DNA from 3 places in the Micrococcus sp. 2A genome. Region 1 is predicted to be linked to each of the others. Evidence: riboswitches for the same ligand, from Rfam matches in the RefSeq annotation. Region 1 holds a riboswitch; each other region holds the start of a gene.
What was found. A riboswitch is a leader RNA that binds a small molecule or an ion and turns the genes downstream of it on or off. The one in region 1 is predicted to bind S-adenosylmethionine.
Positions count from the first base shown of each region.

Region 2: it holds a riboswitch for S-adenosylmethionine, as region 1 does, so the genes downstream of both, AAG742_RS03115 (bifunctional o-acetylhomoserine/o-acetylserine sulfhydrylase) here and AAG742_RS01225 (ATP-binding cassette domain-containing protein) in region 1, are expected to answer to the same signal.
Region 3: it holds a riboswitch for S-adenosylmethionine, as region 1 does, so the genes downstream of both, AAG742_RS09815 (flavin reductase family protein) here and AAG742_RS01225 (ATP-binding cassette domain-containing protein) in region 1, are expected to answer to the same signal.

Region 1 covers NZ_CP154351.1:244,819-250,637, forward strand. The annotation lists gene acs (acetate--CoA ligase) at 1-1,519, opposite strand, end outside; gene AAG742_RS01220 (acyl-CoA dehydrogenase family protein) at 1,809-3,083, shown strand; SAM riboswitch class I at 3,286-3,377, shown strand; gene AAG742_RS01225 (ATP-binding cassette domain-containing protein) at 3,531-4,337, shown strand; gene AAG742_RS01230 (methionine ABC transporter permease) at 4,339-5,004, shown strand; gene AAG742_RS01235 (MetQ/NlpA family ABC transporter substrate-binding protein) at 5,251-5,819, shown strand, end outside.
Region 2 covers NZ_CP154351.1:670,039-675,857, forward strand. The annotation lists gene AAG742_RS03105 (CPBP family intramembrane glutamic endopeptidase) at 1-837, shown strand, start outside; gene AAG742_RS03110 (VOC family protein) at 914-1,573, opposite strand; SAM riboswitch class IV at 1,738-1,855, shown strand; gene AAG742_RS03115 (bifunctional o-acetylhomoserine/o-acetylserine sulfhydrylase) at 1,978-3,354, shown strand; gene AAG742_RS03120 (homoserine O-acetyltransferase) at 3,351-4,478, shown strand; gene AAG742_RS03125 (SGNH/GDSL hydrolase family protein) at 4,483-5,367, opposite strand; gene AAG742_RS03130 (phospholipase) at 5,421-5,819, shown strand, end outside.
Region 3 covers NZ_CP154351.1:2,128,058-2,133,876, forward strand. The annotation lists gene AAG742_RS09800 (hypothetical protein) at 1-2,538, opposite strand, end outside; gene AAG742_RS09805 (hypothetical protein) at 2,760-3,116, opposite strand; gene AAG742_RS09810 (hypothetical protein) at 3,436-3,990, opposite strand; SAM riboswitch class IV at 4,273-4,392, shown strand; gene AAG742_RS09815 (flavin reductase family protein) at 4,470-5,021, shown strand; gene AAG742_RS09820 (cold-shock protein) at 5,312-5,515, shown strand; gene AAG742_RS09825 (MFS transporter) at 5,619-5,819, opposite strand, start outside.

The DNA of each region.
Region 1 (5,819 bases):
GCTCCGCGTAGTCCGCCCAGTAGGAGCGGAAGTACCGTGCCGGGTTGCCCCACACCGTGCGCGCCATGGACGGTGAGGTCCGGGTGACCACGATCTTGCCCTGCAGGTGCGCGGACACGGGCGCGCCGTCGTCGTCGACCACGGCCACGTCGACGCCGGGCAGCGGGCGGGAACCGCAGCCCGGCTTGAACGTGGTGTCCGTGGGGCGGGGGGAGATGACGGTGGAGCCCGTCTCGGACTGCCACCACGTGTCCACCATGGGCACCGGGGTGCCGGTTCGCTCGAGCCCGGCCCGGCCGATCTGGGTGCGGGCCCACGCCCACGCCTCGGGATTCACGGCCTCGCCCACGGTGCCGATCAGGCGGATGGACGCGAGCGAGGGGCCGCCGGCATCCTCCGCCGGGATCCCGTCCGGGTGCCAGCCCATGAGCGAGCGGATGAGCGTGGGCGCGGTGTAGTAGCTGGTCACACGGTAGCGGTCGATCACCTCGAAGTGACGGCCCGGATGTGGTGCATTGGGCACGCCCTCGTAGATCACCTGCGTGACGCCGTTGGAGAGCGGTCCGTAGATCTCGTAGGTGTGGGCGGTGACCCACGCGAGGTCAGCGGTGCACCAGTGCACGTCGTCGCCCCGGCGGGACACGTCCGGGTGGGAGAAGAGGAAGTCGTGCGTCCACGAGGCCGCGGCGAGGTAGCCCGCCGAGGTGTGCACGAGACCCTTGGGCTGCCCCGTGGTGCCCGACGTGTACATGATGAACAGCGGGTGCTCGGCCTCGAAGGCGCGCGCGGCGTGGGTGGCCGGCTGGCGGTCCACGACGTCGTGCCACCACAGGTCCCGGCCGGCCGTCCACGCGATCTCTCCCGGTCCGGTGAGGCCGCAGCGGTCCACCACGAGCACGTGCTCGACCTGGTTCTGACCGGCGACGGCGGCGTCTGCGTTCTCCTTGACGGGCACCACCTTCCCACGGCGGTGCTGGCCGTCCGTGGTGACGAGCAGCTTGGCGCCGGTGTCCTCCACGCGGAAGCGCAGCGCCTCGGCGGAGAAGCCCCCGAACACGAGGGAGTGCACCGCGCCGATGCGCGCGCACGCCAGGGCGATGACGATCGTCTCCACGATCACGGGCAGGTACACGACGACGCGGTCGCCGGCGGTGATGCCCAGCTCCTCGAGCGCGTTCGCCGCGCGGGCCACACGGCGCTGCAGGTCCGCGTAGGTGACGGCGCGGCGGTCGCCGGGCTCGCCCTCGAAGTACAGGGCGACCTTCTCCCCGCGCCCCGCCGCCACGTGCCGGTCCACGCAGTTCACGGCCACGTTCAGGGTGCCGTCCTCGTACCAGCGGATCTCCGGGCCGCGCTCGGCGGCCGGGTCCGGGGCGGTGAGGGAGTGCGTCCGGGTGAAGTCGCGGTCCCACGTGAGGCGCCGTCCGACGGCCTCCCAGAAGGCGAGCCGGTCCGCCTCGGCCACCGGACGGCCCGGGTGCACGTCCGGGTCGGCGGCGTCCACGACCTCCCGCGGCAGCGGGCCGGGCAGCGTGGCGAGCGCGGCGGCGGGGACGCCGTCGTTCGGGCGGCGCACCGGATCGGCGGGGGAGGCTGCGGGGACGGACGCGGTCACGGGAGGGAACCTCGGTTCGGTCGGGGGTGTGGCGAGCGCAAGCGGCGGGCGTCTCGGAGGAGCCCGGGCTCGGTCCTCGAGCGTACGAATCCCCGCGGCCGCCCCGCCCGCCCCGCGTCACGCAGGGCCGGCCGCCGCCTGCCGCGCCGCCGGCTGCCCGGCACCCCCGGGGCGCTCTGGAAGAGTGGTGCCCATGCAGAGCCCCGCCGCCGACCACGCATCCCTCTCCGCCGAGTTCGCCGAGGTGTTCCACGCCGCCGCCCAGGGCGAGCGGGCCCGCGAGGCCGGGCGCCACCTGCCCTTCGTGGCGCAGCAGCGGCTCCAGGAGGCCGGGCTGGGGAAGGTCAGCGTCCCGGCCGAGTTCGGCGGGCGCGGAGCCGGGCACGAGACGGTGCTGCGCCTGCTGGCCGACCTCGCCGCGCGGGACGTGAACACCGCACACCTGTGGCGTTCGCACCTGGTGTTCGTGGCCGCCGTCGACGACCAGCCTCAGCGCCTGAGGAAGGCCTGGATGCCTCACGCCGCCGCGGGGGAGTGGGCCGGCTCCGCCCTCGCGGAGCGCGCCGGATCCGGGGCCGCGCCGGGCCGGGCGGCGGCGCGTGCCGCCCGCGACGAGGGCGGCACGTGGGTGGTCACGGGCCACAAGTACTACGCCACGGGCTCGGCGTTCGCGCAGTGGACCATCGTCACGGTGGGCGTGGACGGGGCCGACCTCGTCTCCCGACGCAACTCGAAGCGGGCCGGCGGCGCGGTGCGCGAGCCGGAGCGGGCGATCGCGGTGGTGCGCGTGCGCCAGCCGCGCGTGCGCATCAAGGATGACTGGGACGGATTCGGCCAGCGGCTCACCGCCACCGGGTCCGTGGTGCTCGACGGCGCGGCCGCGGAGGACCTGCTCGAGGTGCCGCGTTCGCACGGGCCCGTGCCGGTGCTCGAGGAGGCCACGCTGCTGGCCCTGCAGGTGGGCGTGGCCCGCGCGGCCCTCGACGAGGGCGTGGCCCTCCTGAAGGCCCGCACCCGAACGTTCAACACCGGCACGGCGGACCGCCCGCAGCAGGATCCGCAGCTGCTCGAGATCGTGGGGCGCATGGCCGGGCAGGTGAGCGCGGCTCGGCTGCTCGTGCGCGAGGTCGGGAGGGCCATGGACGCCGCCGCGGCGTGGGACGCGGCCCATCCGGACGACGTCGAGGGCGAGGTGAGCGCCCGCCTGTGGGACGAGGCGATGGACGCGGCCTACCGGGCTCAGGCCGTGGTGCCGGACTTCGTCCTCGAGGTCTGCACCCGGATCTTCGACACCCTCGGCGCCTCCGCGACCTCCACCGAGCTGCAGCTGGACCGCCACTGGCGCAACGCCCGCACCCTGGCCACGCACGATCCTGCCGTGTTCAAGGTCCGGATGGTCGGGGACCGCCTGGTCAACGGCGCGGCCCCGGTCGCGTACACCTCCGCCGGCGAGGTCCCGGAGGACTGAGCGCGGCGGGGTCGGCGGGCACGGTGGCCCCACCACGACGACGGCGGCGCACCCGGGCGGGGGCGTCGCCGTCGTCGTGGTGGGGGCGGTCCTGTGACGACGTGTGCGCGGCGCCGAGATCCCCCACGGCCCTGGCGGCCGCGATGCGTCCTCGCCGGTCGGCCCGGCTGTGAGGCGCGGGGCCGGTGTGATGAAGTCATTGCACCCATCCAGAGCGGCCGAGAGATCTGGCTCGACGACGCCGCAGCAGCCCGCCCGTACGGACCAGGGTGCTACCGCCAGAACCGATGGAGGAATGCATTGATCTCACTTCGCCATGTCTCGACCACCTTCACCCGGGAGGCCTCTCCGCGGCGGGCCCGGCCTGCCTCGCCGGCCGCTTGGCTGCGCCGACGGAACGCCGTGGTGGTGGACCCGCCGTCGTCGTCCGGTGCATCCTTCACCGCCGTGGACGACGTCTCACTGGACATCCCGGCCGGGGCTATCCACGGCATCATCGGCTTCAGCGGCGCCGGGAAGTCCACCCTTCTGCGCAACATCAACCTCCTGCAACGTCCCACCGCCGGCGAGGTGTGGTTCGATTCCGAAGAGCTCACGGGCCTCTCCGAGGCCGAGCTACGGATCCGCCGTCATGAGATCGGGATGATCTTCCAGGGCTTCAACCTCGTGCACAACCACACCGCCTTGGGCAACGTCGAGCTGGGCCTGAAGTTCACCGGCGAGCGCAATGCCCGAAACCGACGGAAGCAGGCACTGGAGGCGCTCGACCTGGTGGACCTGGCGGACAAGGCGTCCTCCTACCCCGCGCAACTCTCCGGAGGGCAGAAGCAACGTGTGGCCATTGCCCGTGCGCTGGCGACGCGCCCGAAGCTCCTCCTGTGCGACGAGCCGACGTCCGCCCTCGACCCCTTCACCACGGCCACGGTGCTCCAGTACCTGGCGGACATCAACCGTCAGCTGGGCATCACCGTGGTGATCGTGACCCACGAGATGGAGGTCATCAAGGCGTTGGCCGACGACGTGTCCGTCATGGAGGCCGGGCGCGTGGTGGAGAGTTTCAGCGTGGAGGACCTGTCTTCGGGACGGTTCATACCCACCACCTCCATCGGCGCCTACCTGGTGTCTGAGGGCATCCACCTCGACCGGGCTGGACGCGGGCACACTCCACCCCCGGAGCCCCCGGCCGAGCGCCGAGACGGCCCCCTGGACGCCGCGCCGAGCCTGCCCCTCCTGGCCGGGGCGGAGGTGGCCTGAGATGGAGCGCATCGTCGAACTCCTGCCGGAGCTCACCGTCGCCCTGGGCCAGACGCTGCTGATGATCGCCGTGGCCATCCCAGCGGCCGTGGCCCTGGGCATTCCGCTCGGCGTGTGGCTCTTCACCCATGCGCCCGGCGGCATCTCCCCGTCGCCGCGGGCGCATCGCCTCGTCTCAGGCCTGGTGAACGTGTTCCGTTCCTTCCCGTTCCTGATCCTGCTCATCGCCATCATCCCGTTCACCCGCCTGGTGGTGGGGACAACCGTGGGAACCGCCGCGGCGATCGTGCCCCTCACCGTCAACGCGATCCCGTACTTTGCCCGGCTCGTGGAGCAGAACATGACGCAGCTCGGCGGGGGAGCCGTCGAGGCGGCAAGCGCGATGGGGGCGACGCGCGGCCAGATCATCCGCAACGTCCTGCTGGTCGACGCACGCCCGGCACTCATCGGATCGATCACCATCACCATGGTCAGCTTCATCTCGTTCTCCGCCATGGTCGGACTCGTCGGCGGCGGTGGCATCGGCGATTTCGCCATCCGATACGGCTATTACCGCTACGAGACGGAGGTCATGGCGGTGGCCATCCTCGCCATGCTCCTGCTGGTCACGGCGGTCCAGTTCGTCGGCGGCCGGCTGGTCCGCCGCACGGACAAGCGCCTGGCCTGATCTGTGTGCGCGGTGCACGCGCCCCTTTTCACGTACGCCACTCTCCCGCCCGAGATCGCCCCCCCCGTGCCCTTGCGGCCTCATCGAAAGGTAACCCCCATGCTCCTGCACGCCCACTCACCGTCGTCCAGGCCCACCCGCCGCCGTGTCCTCCAGGGGCTGGCCTTGACGGCCTTCGCAGGTCTGTCCTCCACCGGTTGCGGATCGTCCCAGGAGGCCGGCGCCACTCCGGACAGGAAGATCTCCATGATCGTCACGGAGTCCGCCCCTTACCAAGAGCCCACGGAGCTTGTGAAGAAGAAGCTCGCGGGCCAGGGGTGGACGTTGCAGACGACGTACGTGACGGACATCATCCAGCCCAACAACACCGTCCAACAGGGCGAGTATGACGTGAACTTCTTCCAGCACCTGGCCTACCTGAAGCAGTTCAACAGGGACAACGGCACGGCCGTGGAGCCGCTGTTCTCCGTCTACTACGGACGCAGCGGCCTCTTCTCCCTCACCCTCGACTCCTTCGACGACCTGCCGCAGGGGGCCAAGATCTCCATCCCGGTGGACACCTCCAACAACGGCCGTGCGCTCCAGCTGTTGGCAGAGGCGGGTGTGATCGAGGTCGATCCCGACAAGCCGGTGACCCAGCTGTCCCAGCGCGACATCACGTCCAATCCGAAGAAGGTCGAGTTCGTCGAGGTGGACCAGCAGTCGCTCGCCCAGACTCTCCCTGACGTCGCCGCGGGCTTCGGGTTCGTCCGCCTCATCGCGGAGGCGGGGTACGACGTCGACGAGTCCACCTTGATCCTGGAGGACGACCCGGG
Region 2 (5,819 bases), 430 kb from region 1:
GCCGCCCGGCCCGCGCTGCCCGCCCCGAGCGCGCGCGTGGTGCGGTGGGAGATCGCGCTCGTCCTGGGCCTGTCCCTGGGGCGCAGCGCGGTGTATGCGGTCGTCCAGCTGATCGACAAGGCCACCCGTGCCCCGCTGGGGGAGCAGACCACGGTGCTGAACCCCGCGCTCAGCCCGCGGTGGGGCTTCGACCTGACCTACCAGCTGCTGGACATCGGCTTCGCCCTCGTCCCCGTGCTGCTGGTGCTGCACCTGACGTGGCTGCGCGGGCGGAACCCGTTCCGCGCGTTCGGCCTGGACCTGCGCCGCCCGGGCCGCGACCTCGCCTGGGGCCTGGCGCTGTTCGTGGGGATCGGCCTGGGCACGCTCGCGGTGTACGCGGCCGGCCGCGCTGCCGGGGTCACGACGGCGATCGTCGCCGCCGCCCTCGACGACACCTGGTACCAGGTCCCCGTGCTGCTGCTCTCGGCCGCGCGGCACGCGCTCGTGGAGGAGGTGATCGTGGGGGTCTGGCTCGTCGACCGCCTCGGCTGGCTCCAGCGGCTGCACACCGCCCGGCGCGCCGGAGCCCCCGCGCCCGCCGCGGAGGGCCCGGGCCTCGTCCTGCCGGCCCGCATCTGGACCGTGGTGCTCGCCCTGGCCGTGCTGCGGGGCAGCTACCACCTCTACCAGGGCGTGGGGCCGGGCATCGGCAACGCGCTCATGGGGGTGGTGTTCACCCTGGTGCTGCTGCGCACGCGCCGGGTCATGCCTCTCGTCCTCGCCCACTTCCTGCTGGACGCGGCCGGGTTCGTGGCGTATCCGCTGCTGCACGAGGCAGGGCTGCTCGGGGTCTGAGCCCCGGACGAGGCCGGCCCCGCCTCGGGGAGGCGGGGCCGGCGTCGTCGTGGTCCGTCCGGGCGGGGAGGAGGGGTCAGAGGGTGACCGGGCCCGCGGGAGTCGTGAAGGTCACCGAGACGATGCCCGGGGTGCCGGAGGGGGCGAGGTAGTCGACGTCGACGTCCGCGACCCCGTCCTCCTCGCCGACCTGCTCGCCGCCGAGCCACTCGATGAGGCGGTCGCGGGAGCCGGCGATGGCCACCTTGTCGATGGAGGCCTGCGGCTCGGCGGCCTGGGACGGGTGCATGTCCTCCTGGCCGTCGGCCCAGCGCACGATGAACGGCAGCTGCGGGTCGGCAAGGGTGCCCTTGACGCCGATCTGACGCCAGGACAGCTCCCGGCCGTCGGGGAAGCGGCGGATGCCGGGCACGGCCTCGCGCTCCAGGCGGCGCTCGAAGCGGCCGATGTCCGGGGTGGAGACGGCCCAGCTCATCCAGCCGCCGCCCTGCTCGGAGCGGGCGCGGACGAGCTGACCGAAGGGGGCGCTGAGGGAGGCCGGGTGGTCCATGGCCTCCACGACCTCGAGCCACTGCCCGTTCCGCATGGGGAACAGGGCGTTGTGGGTGCCGAAGCGCGGGTGCACGCCGCCCTTGATGCGGTCGATGCCGAGGGTCTCGACGAGGCGCTCCACGGTGGCTTCGAGGCCCTCGGGCCCGGCGGCGTAGGAGACGTGGTCCATCCGGCAGGTGTTCACGGCGTTGTTCCTCTCCGAACCCCCGGGCGGGCCGGGCGTCGAACGCGATGGGAGGGCGGCGCCGTCGGCCCCTTGACCTCCGAGCCGCCCCTGTGATTCACAGCGTATCCATGTGTGACACGCCCGATGAAATCGGCCCCGCACTCGTGGCACACTGGCGGCACGGTCACGAGAGTCAGCGTCTTTGCCCCGGCATGCTGACCGGCAACCCTCCTTCCGCGGTGGGGTGCCCCGGGTGACGACCAGGCCGGCTCCCACACGGGCTGCCGGCAAGCGCGGGCCGTCCCCTCGGCCCCTCTCGACGACGCCGGGGCACCCCCGGCGCGAGGCGCCGGGTCGACCCGGCGCACCGACCGCCGGGAGGGACGCGGGTCCGGCCCCTGAGGAGCTCAGGAGAGTCCGCCATGCCCGACCAGAACATCCCCGCCGAGACCACGCCCCTGACCCCGGCCGCCGCGTGGGGCTTCTCCACCGCGCAGGTCCACGCCGGCGCCGCCCCCGGCCAGCACGCCTTCGGCGCGACGGCCCTGCCCATCTACCAGACGACCTCGTTCGACTTCCCCTCCGCCGAGGTGGCGGCGGACCGGTTCGCCCTCAAGGACCTGGACCCGCTCTACACCCGCATCGGCAACCCGACCCAGTCCCCGGTGGAGGAGAAGGTCGCCGCGCTCGAGGGCGGCGTGGGCGCGCTGCTGCTGGCCTCCGGCCAGGCGGCCACGACCTTCTCGATCCTCAACGTCGCCGGCGCCGGGGACCACGTCGTCGCCTCGGCGAGCCTCTACGGCGGCACGCAGAACCTTTTCAAGCACACCCTGGCCAAGGTGGGCGTGGAGACCACGTTCGTGACCGATCCCGACGACGTCGAGTCCTGGCGCGCCGCCGTGAAGCCGAACACCAAGGCCTTCTTCGGGGAGACCCTCGGCAACCCCCGGGGCGACGTGCTGGACGTTCGGGCGGTGGCCGACGTCGCGCACGAGGCGGGCGTGCCGCTGATCGTGGACAACACGCTGGCCACCCCGTACCTGCTGCGCCCGATCGAGCGCGGCGCGGACATCGTCACCCACTCGGCCACGAAGTACCTCGGCGGGCACGCCGCCGCCATGGCCGGCGTGATCGTCGACGGCGGCACGTTCGACTTCGCGCAGCACCCCGAGCGCTTCCCCGGGTTCAACGAGCCGGACGAGTCCTACCATGGGCTCGTGTACGCGCGGGACCTGGGCGTCGGCTCCGCCCTGGGCGCCAACCTCGCGTTCATCCTCAAGGCGCGCGTGCAGCTGCTGCGCGACTACGGCTCCTCGATCTCCCCGTTCAACGCGTTCCTGGTGAACCTCGGCCTCGAGACCCTCTCCCTGCGCATGCAGCGCGCCGTGGCCAACGCGACGGCCGTGGCCGAGTGGCTCGAGGCGCGCGACGACGTGGACTCCGTGGTCTACGCCGGCCTGCCCTCCAGCCCGTGGCACGAGCGGGCGCAGCGGTACCTGCCGCGCGGCGCAGGCGCGTTCGTCTCCTTCGAGATCGCGGGCGGCGCCGAGGCGGGCGCGGCGTTCGTGGACGGGCTTGAGCTGCTGCACCACGTGGCCAACATCGGCGACGTCCGCTCGCTCGTGGTGCACCCGGCCTCCACCACCCACGCCCAGCTCACCGAGGACGAGCAGCGCGCCGCCGGCGTCACCCCCGGCCTGGTGCGACTCTCGCTCGGCGTGGAGGACGTCGAGGACATCCTCGCCGACCTGGAGCGCGGCTTCGCGGCGGCGGCCGGTGCGGGGGAGGGCACCCGATGACCGCGGTCGCGAGCCGCCCGTCCCTGACCGTCGACCTCCCCGAGGGCGCCCGCCACACCGTCTCGGTCGGGCCCCTGACCACCGAGACCGGCGGCTTCCTCCCGGACGTCACCCTCACCTACGAGACGTGGGGGGCCCTGGACGCCGACGGCTCCAACGCGGTCCTCGTGCTGCACGCCCTCACGGGCGACTCGCACGTGGCCGCGCACGCCGCAGACCCGACGCCGGGCTGGTGGGACGCGCTCGTCGGCCCCGGCCGGGCGGTGGACACGGACCGCTGGTTCGTCGTCGCCCCCGCGATGGTGGGCGGCTGTCACGGTTCCACGGGCCCGTCCTCGCCCGACCCCGACGGCGTGCCGTGGGGCTCGCGCTTCCCGTTCCTCACGCTGCGCGACGCGGTGGAGGCAGAGCGCCGCCTCGCCGACCACCTCGGGATCGACGTGTGGCAGGCCGTGATCGGCGGGTCGATGGGCGGGGCCCGCGCCCTGGAATGGGCGGTCTCCCACCCGGAGCGCGTGGCCGGCGTCGGGGTGCTCGCCTCGACGGCGCAGTCCTCGGCGGACCAGATCGCCTGGGGCCAGGCGCAGGCCGCGGCCATCCGGCTCGACCCGGCGCACCGCGAGGGCGACTACTACGGCGGACCCGGACCCGAGACGGGCCTCGGGATCGCCCGGCGCATCGCCCACACCACCTACCGCACGGCCGAGGAGCTCGAGTACCGCTTCGGCCGCGAGCCGCAGGGCGCGGAGGACCCGTTCGGGGCCGCCGTCGGGAGGCGGCAGGGACGCTACGCGGTGGAGTCCTACCTGGACCACCAGGCCGCGAAGCTGTCCGCGCGGTTCGACGCGAACTCCTACCTCGTGCTCACCGAGGCGCTCATGAGCCACGACGTCGCCCGTGGGCGGGGGAGCCTGTCCGAGGCGCTGGGGCGCTTCCGCGGGCGGGCCTTCGTGGCCGCCGTCGACTCCGACCGGCTGTACCGGCCCGAGGAGTCGGCGCTGCTCGCGGAGCTGCTGCCCGGCGAGGTGCCCGTCCACTCGATCGTCTCGCCGATCGGCCATGACGGGTTCCTCACCGAGTACGGGCAGGTCGCCGACGCCCTGAAGGAGACCCTCGCCCTCTGACCGCTCAGGAGGCCGGCTCGGCGGGCGGCGTGACCGGCAGCGACTCCGTGTGGTCCGAGCCGTGCGGCATCTCCACGCCGAACAGCGGCTCGGGCACGGGGCGCTTGGCGCTGACCCCGTCGCCGGAGGAGACGCCACGGATGCGTCGGATCACCCACGGCGCCAGGTGGGCCCGCGCCCACTTGGCGTTGGACACGCGGGCCTGACGCCACGTCCGGGGCGCGGCCGGCTTGGGCTGGAGGGGCTCCAGATCGTGCTCGACGCCGAGGGTGTCCAGCACCATCGCCGCGATGGTGTGGTGCCCGGTGGGGGAGAAGTGCAGCCGGTCCTCCGCCCACATCTCGGGCCTCGAGAGCTGCTTGAGCGACCACATGTCCGGCACGAACGCGTCGTGGCGCAGCGCCACGGTGCGCACGTTCTCGTTGTAGATCGCCACCTTCCCCCGGATGCGTCCCAGCACGGGGGTGTCACGGACGTCGGTCACGTTGAACAGGAGCACGGTGGCGCCCGTTCCCGCGAGCTTCCCGACGGCGGCGTCCAGGCGGCGGGCGACGTCGTCGGGGTCGGCGCCGCGCAGGATGTCGTTGCCGCCCGCGCAGATGCTGATGAGGTCCGGGGCCAGCTCGATGGCCGGGTCCACCTGGTCGGCGGCGATCTGGTCGATCAGCTTGCCGCGCACGGCGAGGTTCGCGTAGGCGAACGGCTCCGGCCCCTCGGCGTGGCGGGCCAGCTCCTCGGCCACGCGGTCGGCCCAGCCGCGGTGGTAGCCGAGCTGGTCCGGGTCCGGATCCCCGATGCCCTCCGTGAAGGAGTCGCCGAGGGCCACGTAGCGGCGCCAGGGGTGACCGGTGGGCTGATCGTCGACGGGCGGCACGATGGTGTTACTCACGGGTAGCAGTCTGCTCCAGGGGCCGACCCACGGTCAATCGCTAGGCTGAGCCGGTGACCGAGCCCTCCCACACCCCCTCCGCCCCGAGCCCCGAGCCCGTCGTCCGCTGGTCCCGCCCCGAGGGCGAGCGCACCGAGCACCTGCTGATCCTGCTCCACGGCTACGGCGCGAGCGAGCACGACCTCTTCGGCCTCGTGCCCCAGCTGCCGGAGCCGTTCACGGTGGCCGCCGTCCGCGCCCCGCTGACCCTCCAGCCCGGCATGCACGCGTGGTTCCCGCTCTCCCAGGACCCGGTGACGGGGGAGATCGGCTCCGACGACGCTCCGGCCGTGCGCCGCGCGACAGAGGACCTGCACGCGTGGGTGCAGACCGTGCGCGGCGACTTCCGCACCGTCTCTCTGGTCGGCTTCTCGCAGGGCATGGCGCTGGCCACCGCTCTGCTGCGCCTGGAC
Region 3 (5,819 bases), 740 kb from region 1:
CGCGATTGCTTCCACGGCCAGGGCGGGCACGTGGCGTCCCAGCAGCCGGGAACGGGTCCAGCCGGCGAGCAGGAGCACGGTGGCCTCCCCCCGGACGTCCGGGCCCTCCACCCGGTGCAGCTGCACCAGGAGGACCATCCCCACGACGGCGGCCAGCGCACCCAGCACCAGGCGGAACGGCAGGTCCTGGGCCACGGCGGCGCTGGCCAGCACGGAGACGCCGGCCTCGCGGCGGGCCTGCAGGACGACGGCCACGAGCAGGCCGGCACCGACTGCCACGGCCGCTCGGTATGCCGCGCCGGTGAGCAGCCGCGGCCACGTGCGCGCGGTCCACCGGGTCAGCAGCGCCGCCGGGGTGCGGGCCGGTCGGGCCGTGCCGACGCTCCCCTCCCGACCTGCCGACGCGGCGGGGCGGGCCGCGAGCACCGCCGCAAGCACCACGGCCCCGGCCAGCCCCGCCGTCGCCCCGAGGCCCACGGCCACCAACGGGGGCGCCACGCCGAGGCGCCTGGACATCGTGCCGACGACGGCGAGGGTGGCTGCCGCACCGACGAGCACCGTCAGTGTGGCGGCGTCCTCGCGGAGGTGGCGGGTCACGGTGGCGCTGCGTGTCCACCCATGGACCGCCAGCACACCCGCCCGGTGGCGCCGTGGCTGCAGCGCGGCGGCCACGCACAGCCCCGCCAGGGCGGTCAGCAGGACGACCACCGTCACCGTCTGCGAGGTCCCCGCGGTCCCGACGGCCGCGGAGACCCGCTGAGACGCGGCGAGCTCCGGGCCGAGCTGGCGCACGGTGCCGAGCGGCCCCGTCCGGGGATCACCCTCCGTGGAGTCGAACCGGTAGGACACCACCTGCATCTCGCGGGGCGCCAGGCTGGAGGCGGCCACGGTGACCGCTGCGAACCCGGCGGCCTCGAGGCGCTGGGCGACGGCGTCGATCGTCGCGAGGTTCTCCGGCGTCAGGTCCTCCCCCACACCGGCCACCCGGACGCGGACGGTGCTGAAGGGCCGTTCCAGTCCGAGTGCCCCCGCGGAGGCGGCGTCGACGTAGGCGGCGGGCATCTGGTTGGCGAGACCGAACCCGGTGGAGGCGGGCCGCAGCCGGACGTCCCGCGGAGTTCCGTCGGGGTCCGCTACCAGGGTGGTGGGCAGCTCGACATCCGTGAGCAGCGGGGCGATCCCCGCGAGTGCGGCGTCCGGCTCCGGCGTAAGGGTGCCCACGCTGACCAGCAGGGGCGCGTCCCCGGTTCCGAACCGTCGGCCATCGTCAGTGGCCGTGTAGTACGCGGACTCCCGGGACGTGGAGGCCGGCAGCGCCCGGGTGACCGCGACGTCGGGCCGGCCGGGGAGCGTGCCGGAGGCGGTCTCCACGGAGGCGGCCTCGGCCAGGGGCTCGTCCGCAGACGCCGGCCGGGTCAGGGTCCGCGTCTCCTGCACCAGGGACAGGCGGGGCGAGTCGTAGCTCAGGACCGGGTCCCGGCCCGTGGTCAACCCCGGCACGGGGACCACGGTGACCCCGAGCCCCAGGCCGCCGAACCGGCCTGAGACGTCGGAGGTGGAGACCTCGTCCTGCGTCGCTGTCCCGCCGGCGGGCAGCGCCCACACGGGCATCCCCACGATGCCGCGGGGCGCGGTGGGGTCCCGCGGATCCACCGGCGCCTGCTCGATGTCGAGCCGGGTGACCGGCTCCCGGTACGGGGCCGCGCGCACCTCGAGGGTCAGGGGCGCAGACCCGACGCTCGTGGCGAGCAGCGGGACGGCGGTGAGTGAGTCCACCGGCCGTCCGGCCGCATCCGCCAGGCTCTGGAGGTAGGCAGGGAGCCGATCCTTCGCCCTGACGAGCGCCTCAGCCTCCTCGGTTGCGGCGCCGGAGAGCCTGTCGACGACAGCCGGGAGGAAGCCGGCGGGCGAGGACTGCGCTAGCACGCGGAACGCGTCGGCGGCGGCGGGGTGCCCGCCGAGGGACAGCAGCTGCGCCTCAGCCGCGGCGTCCACCACGATCATCCGATTGCCCTGCGGGTCGGGGTCCGCCCACGGGGCGGCCCAGTACGTGCCGGCCGGGACCTCACGCTGGGCGGGCGGAGGCGTCTGACCGCGGGGACCGACGGCAAGGGTGGGGAGCTCGACGTCCGTGCAGGGGCCTGGCTCGGGAGGGGCCGGATCGCAGAGGGCGGGATCGTCCAGCAGCGGACGGGCGTCCGCGATCGGCCCGTCGGAGAAGGAGCCGATCAGTGTGGCGTCCATGCCGAGCACGGGGCGCGGGCCGAGTCCGTCGTCCGTGCTCACCCGCGCGTCCAGGTCGAACGCGTGGGGACCCTCCACGCTGCCGTCCGCGGGGTAGCCGATCATGACGGCGTCCTGGTTGGCCACGCTGCGCACGCCAACGTCGCCGAGCGGGGCGGCCACCTCGACACCGGGCACCGCCCGGATGCGGTCGAGATCGGCCGGGCTGAGGCGCTCGGCTGAGCTCGTCCAGGCGGCCGTGTCCAGCGGGGCCATGAGGGCTGCCGCGCTCTGTGCGGCCGCGGGTGCGGACACGATCAGGTCATAGGACCCGCGCCAGCTGCTGTCGACGAGGGCCTTGAGCCGCTGTGTGGCCTGGGCCTGGACACCAAGGCCCAGGACCAGGGCCACAGCGAGCGCCCCGGCCACCAAGCGCAGCAACCGCACGGCGGGGAAGAAGGGCCAGGCTGGTCCTACACGGCGAGAACCCTCACCAGTGCTCGTCTGGACTCGCGAGCTCTGGGGCGGTCGGGACGTCATTCGGAGGGAACCGTCAACGCCACCCGGTAGGGCTCGTCATTGTCCACGGTGACCGTGAAGGTCACTGGCCCGGCCTGTTCTATGGGAGGCGTCGCTGCGGACCACCCGCCGCACAGGGCCTCCGATCCGGCCATCCACGTTTTCTCATCGCCATCGCCACTCGAGACGTGGATGTCCGTCTTGCCAGTCGCATCGGAGGGGCAGAGCAGGACGACCCGAAGGATCGCGCCCTTCTGGGCATCCACCGTGATCTCCTGGGTGCCCCGACCGACCCTCTCCTCCAGGACGGACTCCTGCTCCACATCGATGTAGTCGGAGTCCGGATTCTGACGTGCGTACTCCTCAAGGGTCATGCCCCCCTCCTCGAACAGAGCCGCGGGGAGAGCCTCTGCCGCGTTCGGGGCCTGGGCCCCGGCATCGGACGAGCCGCTCGTGGCGGCTGACTCCGAAGGGGCCGCACTGGCGACAGCCGTGGAAGTGCCCGAGGGGGTCGGAGTGTCGGACTGAGAGGCGGAGCACCCGGAGATCGTCGTGCCGACGAGCACAGCGGCGGCGAGGGCGGCCAAGCGACGTGAAGGAGACAAAGGGAACATGACATGCCTATCCGTAGGGGGGGGAATAGGGGGGTGCAGCGTCAGGCGCCCTGCGCCCGACGCTGCACCGCTCACCGCATCAGAGCTTGAAGTGCTGGAAGTAGAACTGCTGCCACGGGGTGTAGAACGAGCCGCTGCGCAGCGTGACCACGTCGCAGCTGCGGTTCAGCATCTGACGCTTCCATGTTCCCTGTGCCTGCTTGGCGCCGATGGCGAGCTTTCCACCGTTCGTGTAGGTGCTGGGCACGGTCCAAGCACCGCTGACGGTATTCGTAGACGAGTAGCTGACTCCCACACGGGTCCCGACCTTGGCGGAGACGCCAGCGACAATGGCGCTCACATCGCCAGAGAGTTCGCCTGTGATGTCGCCACTGACACCGAACGTGCGCCCGGTGGCGATAGTGAGCCTGACTCCGGGAGCCCCGGACACTGACGAGTAGGCGGAGTACGACTGCTTGAACGTGTTCGATGTCACGGTGGTGCTTGTCCAGTACTCCTCGGCACAGTACGCGTCCGGGGTAGCAGTCTCCCCTCCCACGGGCGCGGTCGCAGCCCCCGCTACGGGAGCCACCGCTAGCGACGCCGCCATCACCGCACCGGTGGACGCCGCCATGATCCTCTTCTTCATGTCCATCCGCATGATCCGATTCCTTCCAAAGAACCGCCTGCGGGGGCCGCGGGTCGCGGTCTCGAGCTCCCCCCCTCTCGAATGACTGAATCCTGACTGCGGCCAGGAGCATGTGTCAAGCATCACATTTCTATGCTTCGCTCCACCCCAGCTCAGGTCGCGAACAAGCTTCTCTGCGCCGCCCCCTCAGCCTCCCGGCGATCGACGCACCCTCCGTGACCCCGCGCGTCGCCCGCCCCCCGGGCCGCTTTGACCATCCCTCGGACCCCTCCGTAGGCTGATCCCCAGAATCACGAGTCCCCGTCATCACGGCCCTGGCCGGCGGGGCGGCAACCCTCTCACGCAGTAGTGGGGTGCTCCAGGTGAGGATTCGGCCCGGCGGAGGACCCCGACGGGCAAGTACTCGCGTCTCCGCGGATCACGCCGATCCGCTCAGGTGAACCGCCCTTCGCGGAGCCGCGTCCGTCACGAAGAGGACCCGCGCCATGACCTTGACCCTGACCGACCACCACGCCCCTTGCCGGCCTGCCGGCGCCCACCCCGCCTGGCAGGCCGACGTCTCCCGCGACCGCCTGCGCCCCGGCCTGGCGGCGTTCCCGACCGGCGTCGTCGCCGTCGCCGGCCTCGTGGACGGGCACCCCGAGGTGATGGTCTCCTCCTCCTTCAGCGTGGGCGTCTCGTGGGAGCCGGCGCTCGTCTCCTTCTCCGCACAGCTGACCTCGCGCACGTGGCCCCGACTGCGCCTGGCCGAGTCGATCGGCGTGTCGCTGCTCGCGGAGGACCAGGCGCACCTGTGCGGGCAGCTGGCCTCCCGCACCGGGGACCGCCTCGCGGGGATCGACGTGCACGTCAGCCCGAACGGCGCGCTCCTGCTCGAGGGGTCCTCCCTGTGGCTCGAGACAAGCCTGCACACCGAGGTGCCCGCCGGGGATCACGTCGTCGCCCTGCTGGAGGTCTCCGGCTTCGCGGACCACACGGACGCCCGCCCGCCCGCGGCGCTGCATCGCAACCTCTTCCACGGGCTCACCGCGCTCTGAGGAGCGCCCCGGAGCCGGGATCCGCACGGACTGGAACGGCCCCAGATTGCGCTCACAGGCGAACATCCGATGAACATCGACCCCGTGGTCGCCAGACGGTCGAATCCGTGGCAGTATGAACCTTGAAGTTGATCCAAGCTGTATCCCGTAACATCACTGCTTGTCAGTCCCGGCCCCGGTCGGAACGATGAGTGTGGGCACGCGGTTCAGTTCTGCCGCTTCACCCGGAGGCCACAGTGGCCACCGGTTCCCACACCGCCCCTCCGGGGGCACATCGAAAGGACACCATCATGGCTGTCGGTACCGTCAAGTGGTTCAACGCTGAAAAGGGCTTCGGCTTCATCGCTCCCGAGGATCAGTCCGCGGACGTCTTCGTGCACTTCTCCGCCATCACCGGCTCGGGCTTCAAGGAGCTCCAGGAGAACGACCGCGTCGAGTTCGAGACCCAGCAGGGCCCCAAGGGCCTGCAGGCCGCGAACGTGACCAAGATCTGATCTTCCTCCTCTGAGGATTCCGTCCCCGGCGCCTGAGGCGCTGATGGACGATCACCGAAGGCCCCGATCCCCACGGATCGGGGCCTTCGTCGTGCGCCGCGGCTCACACGCCGGACCGGCCCCGATCCACACGGCGGCGCAGCAGCCACGTGACCCCGAGTCCCAGCAGGTACGCCCCGCCCACCGCGAGCAGGCCGAGGCGGAAGTCCCCGGTGTGGTCGCGGAGCAGGCCCATCACGAGCGGTCCGCACGCGAAGCCGGCGTACATGCCCATGGCGTTCGTCCCCGAGGCGTCGCCGAGCTG